DNA from 3 places in the Streptomyces sp. NPDC057543 genome. Region 1 is predicted to be linked to each of the others. Evidence: riboswitches for the same ligand, from Rfam matches in the RefSeq annotation. Region 1 holds a riboswitch; each other region holds the start of a gene.
The links. A riboswitch is a leader RNA that binds a small molecule or an ion and turns the genes downstream of it on or off. The one in region 1 is predicted to bind cyclic di-AMP.

Region 1 (4,419 bases):
GTGGCGGCGCCGCTGATCGCCGCGCCGTTCTTCTCGCTGTCCAGGACCATCTGCACCGGAATCGCCTCGATGCTGGCCGTCGTCGCGCTGCGGCTGTACAGCCACACGCTGCCGAACATCGTGCCGCTGATCGAGCTGCTCACCCTGGCCACCGTCTCGGTCCTCGCGGTCGTGATCAACGGGGTCGTGCGGCGCAGCAATGAGCGGCTGGCGTCCGCGCGGGTCATCGCGGAGACCGCCATGCGGGCGGTGCTGCCGAAGCCGTCCGACCGGATCGGCGGGCTGCACGTGGCGGCGCGGTACGAGGCGGCGCAGGCCGACGAGTTCGTCGGCGGTGACCTGTTCGCCGTGACGGACTCCCCGTACGGGGTGCGGTTGGTGGTCGGGGACGTACGGGGGAAGGGGCTCGACGCCGTGGAGTCGGTGGCGGTGATCATCGGGGCGTTCCGGGAGGCGGCCGAGCAGGAGCGTTCGCTGGAGGGCGTGGCGCAGCGGCTGGAGCGGGCGCTGGCGCGGGAGGGGACGCGGCGGGGCGGGCTCGACGCGGTCGAGGGCTTCATCACCGCCGTGCTGGCCGAGATCCCGGCGGGGCTGTCCCGGGTGCGGATCGTCAACCGCGGCCACCCCGAGCCGATCCTGCTGCACCCGGACGGGGCGCTGGAGGTACTGGGGCCGACGGTGCCCGCGCTGCCGCTCGGGATGGACCTGGGGGCCTGGCCCGACCGGTCGGACGAGTGGGATCTGCCGGCGGGGACGACCCTGCTCCTGTACACGGACGGGCTCTCCGAGGCGCGGAACGCCGACGGGGTCTTCTACGACCCGGCGGCCAGACTGCGCGGGAGGATCTTCCCGGGGCCCGAGGAGCTGCTGTCCGCGCTGGCCGACGACGTACGGCTGCACACGGGCGGTGAGACGACCGACGACATGGCGCTGCTCGCGGTCGTACGTCCCGCGGAGGGGCAGCCGGACCGGCGCAGGACCGTGAAGATCGTCGGCCTCGAAGGGGTGTGACGGGTGGGGCGGGGGCTTCGCGCGAGCCGCACGCGGCCTTGGACCGGGATGCCACCGTACGTAACCGAAGCGCGTCGCTCCGCATAACATTTGACGCAACGTCAGAAACCGGGTAGTGGCTGAGGGTCGATCAACTCGTCCCATTCCGCCCGGTTGTGCACCGTAAAGTCCAGGCCAAAGGCGTGAACGATCAGTGGGAACAGCTTGGAATCAGGCCCCGGTGTCTATTAACGTTCGATAACGCAGCGCGGTCGTCCCAGCCGTCGTCAGTGGCGGCACCGTGCGCGAGCGCCGAATTCCGCAAGGGAACCGGGGAACCACCTACATGGGGTGAATCGGACACCTGTGTCTCGTGAGAGGCAGAGGGGCCCGTAGGAGACCTTCCTGCTCCGAACCCGTCAGCTAACCCGGTAGGCGAGAAGGAAGGAAAGGAGTGCGCCCCCGTGGCGTCCAACAAGCCTGCCCCCGAGGCCCCCTCTCGGTTCAACCCCGACTTCGGTTCCGACTTCGTCGCTGACTTCGGATCCGGTTCCAACTCCGGCTTCGCTTCCGACTCCGGCTTCGGCACCGACTTCGGTTCCGGCCCCGACTACGGGACCGGTGGGACGGGAACGGCGTACAGCACCGAGCCGGGCGGTGACTTCGGTGGCGAATTCCGCGCCGACGGCAACGGTGGGCCGGAACGCGGCTGGGACGAGTGGAACCCCACCGAGGAGTCCGTCCGCCCCGTACGCGGCAAGCACCGCGTCGCCAAGCAGCGCAACGGTCTTGCCCGTAGCTCCACGGTGCTCGGGGTCGGCGTCATCGCGGCGGTCGGTGCGGGCGGCATGGCCACCGCGCAGAGCAAGCCGCCGGTCTCCATCTCCCTTCCCGATTCCATCGCGAACAACCTCCCCGACGCCAAGTCCCTTCCGGGCGTGGGTTCTCTGTTCTCCGGGGAGTCCGAAGCCGACAAGGCCGCTGTCGCCGCCGCTGCCGCACCGCTCACCACCGCCGGCCTCACCACCACCGAGGCCGAGCAGGGCACGGCGGACGCGGGCGAGGCGCTCCGCGCGCGCATCCTCCAACAGGCGGAGCAGCAGCAGGACGCCGCCGACGCCGAGGCCAAGGCGGCCCAGGAGAAGGAGGCCGCGGAGAAGGCCGCCGCCGAGGCCAAGAAGCAGCAGGACGCGGCCGAGGCCAAGGCCGCCGCCGAAAAGAAGAAGGCGGAGGAAGAGGCCAAGAAGAAGGCCGAGGCCCTGCGGCTCGCCAAGCTCGCCGCCAGCTACGCCATCCCGACCTCCTCGTACACGATCACCTCGACCTTCGGCGAAGCCGGCTCGATGTGGTCCTCCGGCTACCACACCGGCCTCGACTTCGCGGCGCCGACGGGTACGCCGATCAAGGCCATACACGGCGGCATCATCAAGTCGGCCGGCTGGTCCGGTTCGTACGGCTACCGCACGGTGCTGGAGCTCGACGACGGTACGGAGCTGTGGTTCTGCCATCAGTCCTCGATCGGCGTGAGCGTCGGCCAGAAGGTCACCACCGGTGAGACCATCGGCCGGGTCGGCGCGACCGGCAACGTGACGGGCCCGCACCTCCACCTGGAGGTCCACACCCCCTCCGGTACGGGCATCGACCCGATGGCCTGGCTGCGCGGCAAGGGCCTCAACCCCTGATCCGCAGTCCGCTCTCCCGGTCCTTCCGGTCCGCGTGATCCGAGCGATCCGCGTGGTCCGAGCAGTCCGGGTGATCCGGTGAACCGGCCGCTGAACTCCGGCAGTCCTGACGCTCACCCCCCGACGTCAGGGCTGCCGGTCCGTCGGAATAGCGGGCGTGCCGGAATCCGTTGATCCGTTTATGACTTCTCTTCGTAAGCTGGGCCCTTCCGACCTCCAGGTCTTCCCGCTCGCCCTCGGCGGCAACGTCTTCGGCTGGACCGCCGACGAGGCGCAGTCGTTCACCGTGCTGGACGCTTACGCCGCGGCGGGCGGCAACTTCATCGACACCGCCGACTCCTACTCCGCCTGGGTCCCGGGCAACGAGGGCGGCGAGTCGGAGACCGTCATCGGAAAGTGGCTCGCGGCCCGCTCCAACCGTTCCGACATCGTCGTCGCCACCAAGGTCGGCGCCCACCCCTCGTACAAGGGGCTCTCCGCCACGAACATCAAGGCCGCGGCCGAGGAGTCGTTGCGCCGACTCGGCACCGACCACATCGATCTGTACTACACGCACTTCGATGACGAGACCGTCCCGGTCGAGGAGATCATCACCGCCCTCGACGAACTCGTGAAGGAGGGCAAGGTCCGGGAGATCGCCGCCTCCAACATCAGCCCCGAGCGGCTCCAGGCGTCCCTGGACTTCTCGGAGCGCGAGGGGCTGGCCCGGTACGTCGCCCTTCAGCCGCACTACAACCTGGTCTCGCGGGACACGTACGAGGGCGCGCTCCAGGACACGGCCGCCCGGGCCGGGCTCGCCGCCGTCCCGTACTTCGCCCTGGCCTCCGGCTTCCTCACCGGCAAGTACCGTCCGGGGGCTTCGGTGGAGAGTGCCCGTGCCGAGAAGGCCGGTGAGTACCTGGCGTCGGAGCGGGGGCAGCAGGTCCTGGCCGCACTCGACAAGGTCGCCAAGGAGCACGACGCCGAGGTCGCGACCGTCGCCCTGGCCTGGCTCGCGTCCCGGCCGACGGTCGCCGCGCCGATCGCCTCGGCCCGTACGGTCGAGCAGCTGCCCGCGCTGCTGGCCGTCGCCGACCTCCGGCTGACCGAGCAGGAACTGGCGGAGCTCACCGAGGCGTCCGCCTGACGGACGCGGTGTGCCGGAGTCCCCGGTGCTGAACCGGCCCGTCCGGGTCCGGCTACCGCGGCGGTAGCCGGTACGGATTGTGACCCCTGTCGTACGGCTGGTACAGCGGTGGAATCCCCGGGGCCTGGGACATGTACGGGGGACGCAGGCGACCCGTCGCCTGCGCGGCGTACGTCAGGGCGGGGGCGGCCACGTCCCTGCGTTGCCAGAGGTGGTGCAGCAGCTCCAGCTCGCGTTCGGCGAAGTCCGGGCCCGCTGCCCCGCGGCGGGCCTGCAGGCGCAGCGAGGCCAGTGAGGTCGCGAACGATTCGTACTCGGCGACGGTGCGGGCGGCAGCCCTGCCGTGGGCCTTGGCCTGTGCTGTGGCATGGGCCCTGACCTGCGCAGCGGGCCCGTGCCTCGGGGTATGCGCCGGTGTGTATGCGGGCGCGTATCCCGGTCCGGGGCCTGGCCCTGGCGCGTATCCGGGGCCGTGCGTCGGCCTGTATCCAGGCCCGTATCCGGGGCCGTACGTCGGCCCGTGCCCCGGGCCGTACGGCGGTGGCCAGGATGCCGGTCCGTGCGGGCTGCTCCAGCTTCCCCCGGCCGCGGCGGCGTGTCGTTGGCGTGCCGCGTCGCGGG
Region 2 (4,419 bases), on a different contig from region 1:
AGTACCTCACCTGCGAGGTGGAGACCTACTGCCTCGGCCAGGCAGGTTCCTGCGCGTCGGTACTGCTCGCGGCGGGCGCTCCCGGCAGGCGGCACGCACTGCCCGGGGCGCGGGTCGTCGTACAGCAGCCCGCGCTCACCGAACCGGTACAGGGCCAGCCGTCCGATCTGGAGATCGAGGCACGGGAGTTGGAACGGGTCCGCGAGATGCTCACCACTCTGCTGGCCCGCCATACCGGCCGCGACGCCGAGCAGATCGCCACCGACATCGAGCGCGATCTCATCCTCGACGCCCCCGGCGCCAAGGCGTACGGCCTGGTGGACCACATCATGGAGAACCGGAAGTCGTCGCTCCCGCCGCACGACGCACGGTGAACGCCTGATGCGGCCACCCGAGTTGCCACCACTGCCCGCACTGACGCGCGCCGAGGGCGAGTTCATCGACCGCTATCTCGAAGTCCTCGACCAGTTGGGCCGGATCAATCCGGCCCACGGCGGCGACACCTACTCCGCACTGCGGGCCGCACAGGCACTGGCCTCACGGGCGGGCGCGCTGCGGGACGCCCTCGCGTTGATGCACGAGCGCGGCGAGGCGCAGCTCCACGCCATCACCCTCGCCCGGGCGCTGCGGGTGCTGGACGGGGAACGGCGGGCCGGACGCGTCACCGTACCCCCCGCTCCGACGAGTTGATCAACCGATTCGCCGCCAGGCCGGCCGGGACCAGCCGGCTTCCCCCGCACCCACCCCCGACAGGAGGCGTCCAACTCCCCTTCGCGACACGCCCGGTGGTCACATCAAAATTCCTAGCTCTTTCGGCGTAGAAAGTCCCTCTTGCGAGGGATTTCTCCACTTGCGTTCCCCAGGTGAGAAATGGGCGGAATCTGTGATTCCACCGCTGGTACGGGGACCAGTCCGAGTAACCGTCAGCGCTCACGGAATCTTCGGCTCCACCCGAACGGGCCAGGCGTGAGGGACCTCACAATTCATCGCTTATCCTCTGAAATCCGGCAGTCGGTGCGTCAAGATCCCTGGGACGACAAGCCCCCGCCACAGCGACGGGGCGGTCCGGGCGGACGCCGAGTCCTGCCGCCGTCCGGATGTCTGGTCGACAGAAGTGGATCGGCAGGAGTGGAGGACCCGAGCACAACGGGTCGACCGGATCACCGGTCGGCCCTCGGGGTGAAGCCGCCGAGCGCGGCCGGGCAACTTCGCCAGCCCGAACCCGACAGGTCATCCTTCACAGGCGGCTGACGAAGGGTTGCGCATGACTGCGCAGGTTCATGTCCCGTCTCTGCTCGCCCGGGCCGGTACGGCCTCGGTTCTGACTCTGGCCGCCGTCGGTGGCACCATGCTCGCCCCGGGCGCCGCGACGGAGGCCCAGGCGGCGACTCTCTCCATGAAGGCGCTCAAGGTCGCCGCGTCCAAGAAGGGATCGCCGTACAGATGGGGGGCCACCGGCCCCAACCTCTTCGACTGCTCGGGGCTGACGGCCTATTCGTTCAAGAAGGCCGGCAAGAAGCTCCCCCGCACGGCCCAGCAGCAGTACAACAAGACCCGCCACATCCCGGCCTCACACAGGCAACGCGGCGATCTGGTCTTCTTCCACTACGGCCGCAGCGTCTACCACGTGGGGATCTACGCCGGTCACGGCAAGATCTGGCACTCGCCGAGGACCGGTGCGGTGGTCCGGCTGGAGAAGATCTGGACGAAACACGTCTATTACGGTCGGGTCCGTTGACGCGGTCTCAGCGGAGCAGGGGGCCCGACACCAACGCCGGCCCCAACGCGGCGAGCGCCGCGCCACTGCCGCCCTCGATGGCGCGGGCGGTACGCGGCCGGCGCAGCCACCGGCCCATCGCATGGCGTGCATATGGGCCGGTACCTACGATGGCCACGTTCCGAAGAAGGATCTCGGCACGCACGAGTGGACGAGTACGGCACCGCGTATGCCGGGCCGCGTCTGCGCCGGCAGCACGCCGGGGGAGAATCCGATGCGGATCAGCTCGGCCGGTGAGTCGGCCACCGCCCGCGTGCCGCGAATCGAGTACGTCCTCGACGCCGATCTTTTCCGCATACGCCCGTCCCGCCTCCAGGGTGTCGGAGGTGTGGCCGTCGTACAGGTCGGGCGTACGCACGGTGAACCCGTCGCCGCGCGGTTCGTCGGCAAAGGCGGTCACCCCCGGGGGCAGGCGCTGGGCATGATGAAACAGCACGACTTCGGTCACCATGGGTCTCCAACTGCCACTGGACAAGGATCGATCCGTCAATCCGGCGCGCTGCCCCGGAGGTTCGGTCGGCGAGCGAGCCGTGGCCGTCGGCCTGCCAGGGGAACGGGGTGGATCGGGCGGCCGCTCAGTTCTGTACGGGGATGCTCCACGGGAGCGCGATCCAGACCGTCTTGCCGCCGTCGGCGGTGGGGGTGACGGTGAGCCGGCCTCCCCACTCCTTGGCCAGGGAGCGGATGATCACCATGCCCCGTCCGTTGTCCTGCTGAACGGCGGCCGGCAGCCGCCGGGGCCGACGCGGGTGGCTGTCCGTCACCCCCAACTGCAGTTGTTCCTCCCGCTCCAGCCTCAGGTCCACGGTGAAGGTGGGCGACTGTCCGAAGGTGTGCTGGACGGCGTTGGTCGCGAGTTCCGAGACGATGAGCCGGATGCCGTCGGCGAACTCCGTGTCGGTGGCGAGTCCCCATTCGGTGAGCACCCGGTCCACGTATCTCCGGGCCGCCGCGACCGAGACCGGCTCGCTCGGCAGAGTGACGCTTGCTTCTTGGTGGTCTGCCATGGCGAGCCGTCCCTTTCCCACCCGGACCGACTCGCGATCGGTCCCGGCTGTGCTTCGCGCCAGATTGCCACTGATGCTGCCCCCTCCGGCGGCGATCCACCAAGATATGCATATATCTGTCGCTCAATGCGGTGAACCCTGCCACGCAAAACCGTATGCGGGCGTCACACTGTCCGCTCGGCAGAAAGAGGAGCGGAAAAGGGAGGGAGGCCGCAGATGCGGCATGGTCCTGTGGTACGACGCCGCAAGCTCGGGGAGGAGTTGCGGAGTCTGCGTCTGGCGTCGGGACTGACCAGCCGGGACGCCGGGCGGATGCTCGGCTGGCACCAGTCGAAGGTGAGCCGGATCGAGACCGGTGCCAGTGGAGTGCGGCCGGCCGATGTGGCACTGCTGCTGGACGCGTACGGCGTGGACGACCCACGACTGCGGACGCTCCTGGAGGGACTGGCGGGTTCGGCGGGCGGTGGCGGCACCGGCTGGTGGCATGCGTATCGCGGTCTGATTCCGCCCCAGTACCGCGACTTCATCAGTCTGGAGTCCCAGGCGCGGACCGCGCGGACCCTGGAGACGTCGGTGGTGCCCGGGCTTCTGCAGACGGCGGACTACGCCCGTGCGGTGACCCGGGCGTCGCTGGACGGGTTACCCGCCGGCCAGCTGGACTCCCTGGTGGAGGTGCGGCTCGCCCGGCAGGGGGTGCTGCGGACCGATCCGCCACTGCGACTGAGCGCGGTGCTCGACGAGGCGGTACTGCGGCGCCGGGTCGGCGGGCGCCGGGTGATGAGAAACCAGCTGCGTCATCTGACCCGAGTGGCTCAACTTCCCCACGTTCAGCTTCAGTTGCTCCCGTTCTCGGTGGGTGAATATGCCGGTCTCACCGGGCCTTTCGTTATCTTCTCATTTCCGAACACTTCTGATCTGGACGTGGTAGTTCTCGACCATTTGACGAGTAGCCTCTATCTGGAGCGGAAAGAAGACCTTGAGGCGTACAGCTCGGCCTTCCGCACGATGCAGGCGCACGCGCTGTCGCCGCAGCACTCGTTGGACCTCATCGTCGCGATCGACCGCGACGATCAGTGACCCCGGACCGCCCGAGGGGGGCGTCATGTCGGATTGCTTCGCACAGCATTCGTTACGGTGGCGGCGCAGCAGCCGCAGCACGGGGATGAACAACTGCGTGGAGGCCGCGCCGTTCGATGACGGACGGCTCGCCGTGCGGGACTCCAAGGACGTGTCCAGGCCACCGCTGCGGTTCTCCGCGGCGGCCTGGACCTCTTTCGTCTCCGGCCTGCACCGGGGTCAGGTCAGCTGACGGGAGCGGTCCGTCGCATGATCGCCACCGCCCCGGCGATCTGTTCCTCGGTCAGATCGGCGCGCGCGGTCAGCCGCAGCCGGGAGACGCCGTCCGGCACCGACGGGGGCCGAAAACATCCCACCGCGATTCCGGCGGTACGGCAGTTGGCCGCCCAGCGCACCGCCGCGTCCGCCGAGGGCGCCCGTACCGAGACCACGGCGGCATCGGGGCGCACGGCGGTCAGGCCGGCGGCGGTCAGCCGCTCGTACAGCGCGGTGGCGACGCCTCGGACTCGTTCGGCGCGCTCCGGCTCGCGGCCGAGCAGCCGCAGGCTGCCCAGCGCG
Region 3 (4,419 bases), on a different contig from region 1:
ACGGGGATCGCCGGCCACAGTGGCATGCGCCAGGCCGGCGCCTCGCGGTGCGCCCCGCGGCGGCAGAGCAGGGCGGCAACCGCGACCAGCAGGTACATGCCGGTGACGGAGACGCCGGTGACGCCGTACAGGGTGTCGAGGTTGACGAAGCAGAGTGCCGCTCCGGGGACGCCGACGATCAGGGTCGCGATCCACGGGGAGCCGAACCGGCCGAGCCGGGACAGGGCGTTGTTGACCGGTTCGGGCCATGCCTTGTCGCGGGCGGAGGCGAACAGGACTCGTGAGTTCTGGATGACCATCACGATGCCTGCGTTGATGATGGCGAGGGCGACGCAGAGGCTGACGAACGTGCCGACGGCCGAGTTGGACCAGGCGGCGACCATGGTGTTGAGGTCGCCCGAGGTCAGGGCCGCGAGGTCCGGGGCGCCGAGCGTGATGGCGATGACCGGGACGAGGATGACCGCCGTGGAGATGGCGAGGGTGGCGAGGACGGTACGGGCCACGTTGCGTCGGGGATTCTCCAGCTCCTCCGAGAGGTAGACGGCCGTGGAGAAACCCTGGGTGATGAAGAGCGCGATCGCCAGCCCGGAGACCACCATCATCGCGGTGACGGTGGAGTTCGTCCCGCCCGACGAGGCGACCGAACCGTGCACCAGCGCGGAGGCTCCGCGCTCGGAGTGCGCGAAGCCGAGAACGGCGACGACGCCGGCCGCGATCACTTCCAGGACGAGGAAGATTCCGGTGATCCAGGCGTTGGCGCGCAGGTCCAGGAGCCCTGCGAGGGTGGCGAGCACCATGACTCCGGCGCCCGCGACGGGGGCCGGTATGTGCACCACGGGAGCGAGGTAGTCGGCCGTGCCCATCGCGATGACTGGGGGCACGATCATCACGACCAGCAGGGAGAGCACGAAGACGAGCCACCCGGCCAGCCGTCCCGCCATGGTCGACACCATGGCGTACTCACCGCCCGCACTCGGGATGAGCGTGCCCAGTTCCGAGTAGCAGAAGGCGACCGCGATACAGAGCAGCGACCCGATGCCGATGGTCAGGGCGGTGTACGTACCGAGGCTGGAGAACAGGTCCGGTACGACCACGAAGAGTGTCGAAGCGGGCGTCACGCAGGAGAGCGTGAGCAGTGTTCCGCCCACGACGCCGATGGAACGCTTGAGCTTCTGTGGGGTGGGGCCGGTCGCGGGGGCCAGCGCCTGGGGAGCGCTGAGCGTTTCGGTCATCGTGCGATTCCGATCAACAGGTGCGGTGACTGAGCGCGGGAGCGGTATCGCCTCCAGACGAGGACGTGGTGAGTGGTTTCGTCGCTCCCAGCGCGACATGCAATCCTGACGAGTTCCGCAGGTCAAGAGCTGTTCACCTACGGAATTCGTCGTTTCCGCAAACAGATCCAACGGTTTGTCGTTGAAAGTGCGTCATTCTGCTGGGGATCGGTGAGTGCGGGAACCGCAGCGGGATCCGATGGAAAGTTTTGCCCGTTCCAGCATCCGGAAGGGCGGGAGCGTCCCGGAGCACCGCGGAGGGCGGACGCCGGAGGGTGCGCGTCGACGGGGCTGCGGGTGCCCGCGCCCCGGCTGCGGGTGCGCAACCACGGACTTGGTGCCAGCCTGGAGTCATGGCTTGGGCGTCATGGACGACTCGTGGTGTGTTCTCCGGGCATGGTGGCGTGCTGACGGACGAGATCGGCGTCCTGTCCGGGGACCTGACGGTTCACACGACCTGGGCCGATGACACGGCCCAGGTGACAGTGCAGTACACGGGCGCGATCGACTGGTTCACCATGTCGGGCAGCCCCGTGCCGTGCTGCTCCGAGGACGACAGCCGTCGCCTTCACGACGCGGTGGTGAAGTCCGTCCGCGAAGGAGCGGCGGCCACGGTTCCCAGGCCACCGCCCCGGAGACAGGAGTAGGCACCCCTGGAAACGGCTGAACGGCGGTCCCTGACCGGCGGGTGCGGTCCTTCACGAGGAGGCCTGCTCGGCCCTCCGTGAACCCGTGAACCCGTCGGCCCTGAACCGCCGCCAGGAGCCGTTGTGCGTCAGTAGGCGCCGAACACGTTGTCGATCGAGCCGTACTTGTCGGCCGCGTAGTTGCACGATGCGGTGATGTTGGCGACCGGGTCGTAGCTGTCCATCGACGTGCCGGGCACGTGGTAGGCACGGAACGTCGGGTCGATGATCTGCAGGAGCCCCTTGGACGGAGTTCCCTTGGCTGCGTTCGAGTCCCAGTTGTTGATGGCCCGGGGGTTGCCGGAGGACTCACGCATGATGTTGCGGTGGATGCCGTTGTAGCTGCCGGGGATGCCGTGTTGGGCCATGACGGCCAGCGACTCCTTGATCCAGCCGTCCAGATCATTGGTGTACTTGGCGGAGGTCGACACCGCGACGTCGTTCACGGCCGATACGCCCGTGGAAGCGCCGGACCCGGCCTTGGCGCCGATGGTCAGCTTCATGCCCGGGGTAATCCGCGCAGGGTCGGCACCGATGGTTTCTCGATTGTCCGCGTACAGCTTCTGCCAGCCACCGCTTACGGAATGCCCCCTCGCGATCTTGGAAAGGGTGTCACCCGCGATCACGGAATAGATGGTGGGCGCGGCCTTCTGGACGGATATCACCTTGGCGGTGGCGGCGGCCGATGCCGTGGCCCTTTCTGCGGTGGCAGCCTGGGCCGGCGCGGCCGAGGCGAAGCCGGCGCAGACCAGCGGCAGCACGAGGGCGGCTCCGCCCGTGGTCGCGGCGATGAAACCGCGGGTCCGCGAAGTGGACTTGCGACGAAGGTACTTACCCGTTGCGGGCATGGCGAATTCCTCTCCGTCGCCTACGAGGTGAGCTGTCGGGTTCAGGCTGGAGATGCCTGGCCGCATGCAATTGCGACTTCACCCCGAGCCGTACCGGATACCGGTTCGGCGACTTACCTGGATCCCCCGCTCCTGCCGTACGCGAGTGGGTGGGTCGGATTCTCGGACGGCGGCAGGATTCGGCGTTCCGTCCGGATTGACGGTGACCGTAGGCGAGAAATACCGAAGGGAACAAGTCCCTATTTTTTGATCACAATTCATTTGCAAGATCGAATCGCGGAAGGGGAAGTAAGACACCTCACATCGCAATGCCAAATTTCCTTGCACAGAAGGGAACCGGGGGACGCGCCACGAAACTGCGGGGCCTGAACGTGACTCACACCACATGACTTCAGAAAGGGGCATTTCGGGCGGCGCCGAAGGATCGCAACTCCCCTTAAATGCCCCTTTGTTACCCAAGAGCCCATGTCTAACGAAATCGCGCATATTGGACATTTGACTGGCTCTTCGGCTGTTCTCGCTCCGGTGCACCGCCGTCGGGCCGAACACACCCGGCAGGACCGGTCGGCCCTCCGCTCGTGCCACCCCCCGCACGGCATCAAGGCGTTGCCTTCCGCCCGCCGGATCGCTAAGGTTTTGAGCTGTCTTGTTGTCTCCGATAGAGGTGGACGTTGCGCATCTGAGGTTCGCGATCATCGCGCCGTACGGCCCCGGTCGTACGCCCGTCACGCAGAAGCAGTGTTCTGTCCTGCCCGTGACCCCGCGTGGATGCGACCTCGGTGCATGAGCCGTCCCTCGATCTTTCGGACCGCCGTACCTGTTCCCGTTTCGGTCGCTGCGTGGTGCTCGCATACGAAGCCCCCTTCACCGCGCTCACGACTGCGAGGATCACCATGGCGACACCCACCACCCCCAGTGCCTCCCTCACCTGCTCCGCCCTGTCCTTCCAGTGGCCGGACGGCACGACCGTCTTCGACGGGCTCTCGCTCAGCATCGGCCGGGGCCGCACCGGCCTCGTCGGCAACAACGGCGCGGGCAAGTCCACACTGCTGCGCCTGCTGGCCGGCCGGCTGCGCCCCTCCCAGGGCTCCGTGACCGTCGGCGGCAGCCTCGCCCACCTTCCTCAGAACATCACCCTCGACACGACACTGCGGGTGGACGAGGCCCTGGGTATCGCCGAGCGGCGCGACGCGCTGCGCGCCATCGAGGCCGGGGATGTGGACGAGAAGCACTTCGAGACCATCGGTGACGACTGGGACGTGGAGGAACAGGCCCTCGCCACGCTCGGGTCGCTCGGGCTCGGATACCTGGAACTGGACCGCACCGTGGGCCGGATGTCCGGCGGGGAGACCGTCCTGCTGCGCCTGGCCGCCCTGCTGCTTAAACGCCCCGACGTCCTCCTGCTGGACGAACCGACCAACAACCTCGATGTGTTCGCGCGCCGCAGGCTCTACGACGCCGTCGACAACTGGCGCTCCGGCGTACTGGTCGTGGTCAGCCACGACCTCGAACTGCTCGAACGCGTGGACCGCATCGCCGAACTGCGCGCCGGATCCGTGAGCTGGTACGGCGGCGGCTGGTCGGCCTACCAGGAGGCGCTGGCCACCGAACAGG

Region 2: another riboswitch for cyclic di-AMP. It lies ahead of ACFU8Q_RS08700 (C40 family peptidase); the one in region 1 lies ahead of ACFU8Q_RS09285 (M23 family metallopeptidase).
Region 3: another riboswitch for cyclic di-AMP. It lies ahead of ACFU8Q_RS25805 (transglycosylase SLT domain-containing protein); the one in region 1 lies ahead of ACFU8Q_RS09285 (M23 family metallopeptidase).

What each region holds. Positions count from the first base shown of each region.
Region 1 covers NZ_JBHVFF010000036.1:18,875-23,293, reverse strand. The annotation lists gene ACFU8Q_RS09290 (PP2C family protein-serine/threonine phosphatase) at 1-1,011, shown strand, start outside; cyclic di-AMP (ydaO/yuaA leader) riboswitch at 1,291-1,443, shown strand; gene ACFU8Q_RS09285 (M23 family metallopeptidase) at 1,455-2,672, shown strand; gene ACFU8Q_RS09280 (aldo/keto reductase) at 2,854-3,798, shown strand; gene ACFU8Q_RS09275 (PrsW family intramembrane metalloprotease) at 3,851-4,419, opposite strand, start outside.
Region 2 covers NZ_JBHVFF010000033.1:15,994-20,412, forward strand. The annotation lists gene ACFU8Q_RS08690 (ATP-dependent Clp protease proteolytic subunit) at 1-374, shown strand, start outside; gene ACFU8Q_RS08695 (hypothetical protein) at 382-690, shown strand; cyclic di-AMP (ydaO/yuaA leader) riboswitch at 1,078-1,261, shown strand; gene ACFU8Q_RS08700 (C40 family peptidase) at 1,265-1,738, shown strand; partial or broken gene ACFU8Q_RS08705 (LysE family translocator) at 1,746-1,856, opposite strand; gene ACFU8Q_RS08710 (ATP-binding protein) at 2,353-2,784, opposite strand; gene ACFU8Q_RS08715 (helix-turn-helix domain-containing protein) at 3,001-3,861, shown strand; gene ACFU8Q_RS08720 (DUF397 domain-containing protein) at 3,887-4,093, shown strand; gene ACFU8Q_RS08725 (8-amino-7-oxononanoate synthase) at 4,086-4,419, opposite strand, start outside.
Region 3 covers NZ_JBHVFF010000171.1:1,504-5,922, reverse strand. The annotation lists gene ACFU8Q_RS25815 (APC family permease) at 1-1,232, opposite strand, end outside; gene ACFU8Q_RS25810 (hypothetical protein) at 1,625-1,918, shown strand; gene ACFU8Q_RS25805 (transglycosylase SLT domain-containing protein) at 2,047-2,805, opposite strand; cyclic di-AMP (ydaO/yuaA leader) riboswitch at 2,810-3,000, opposite strand; gene ACFU8Q_RS25800 (ATP-binding cassette domain-containing protein) at 3,699-4,419, shown strand, end outside.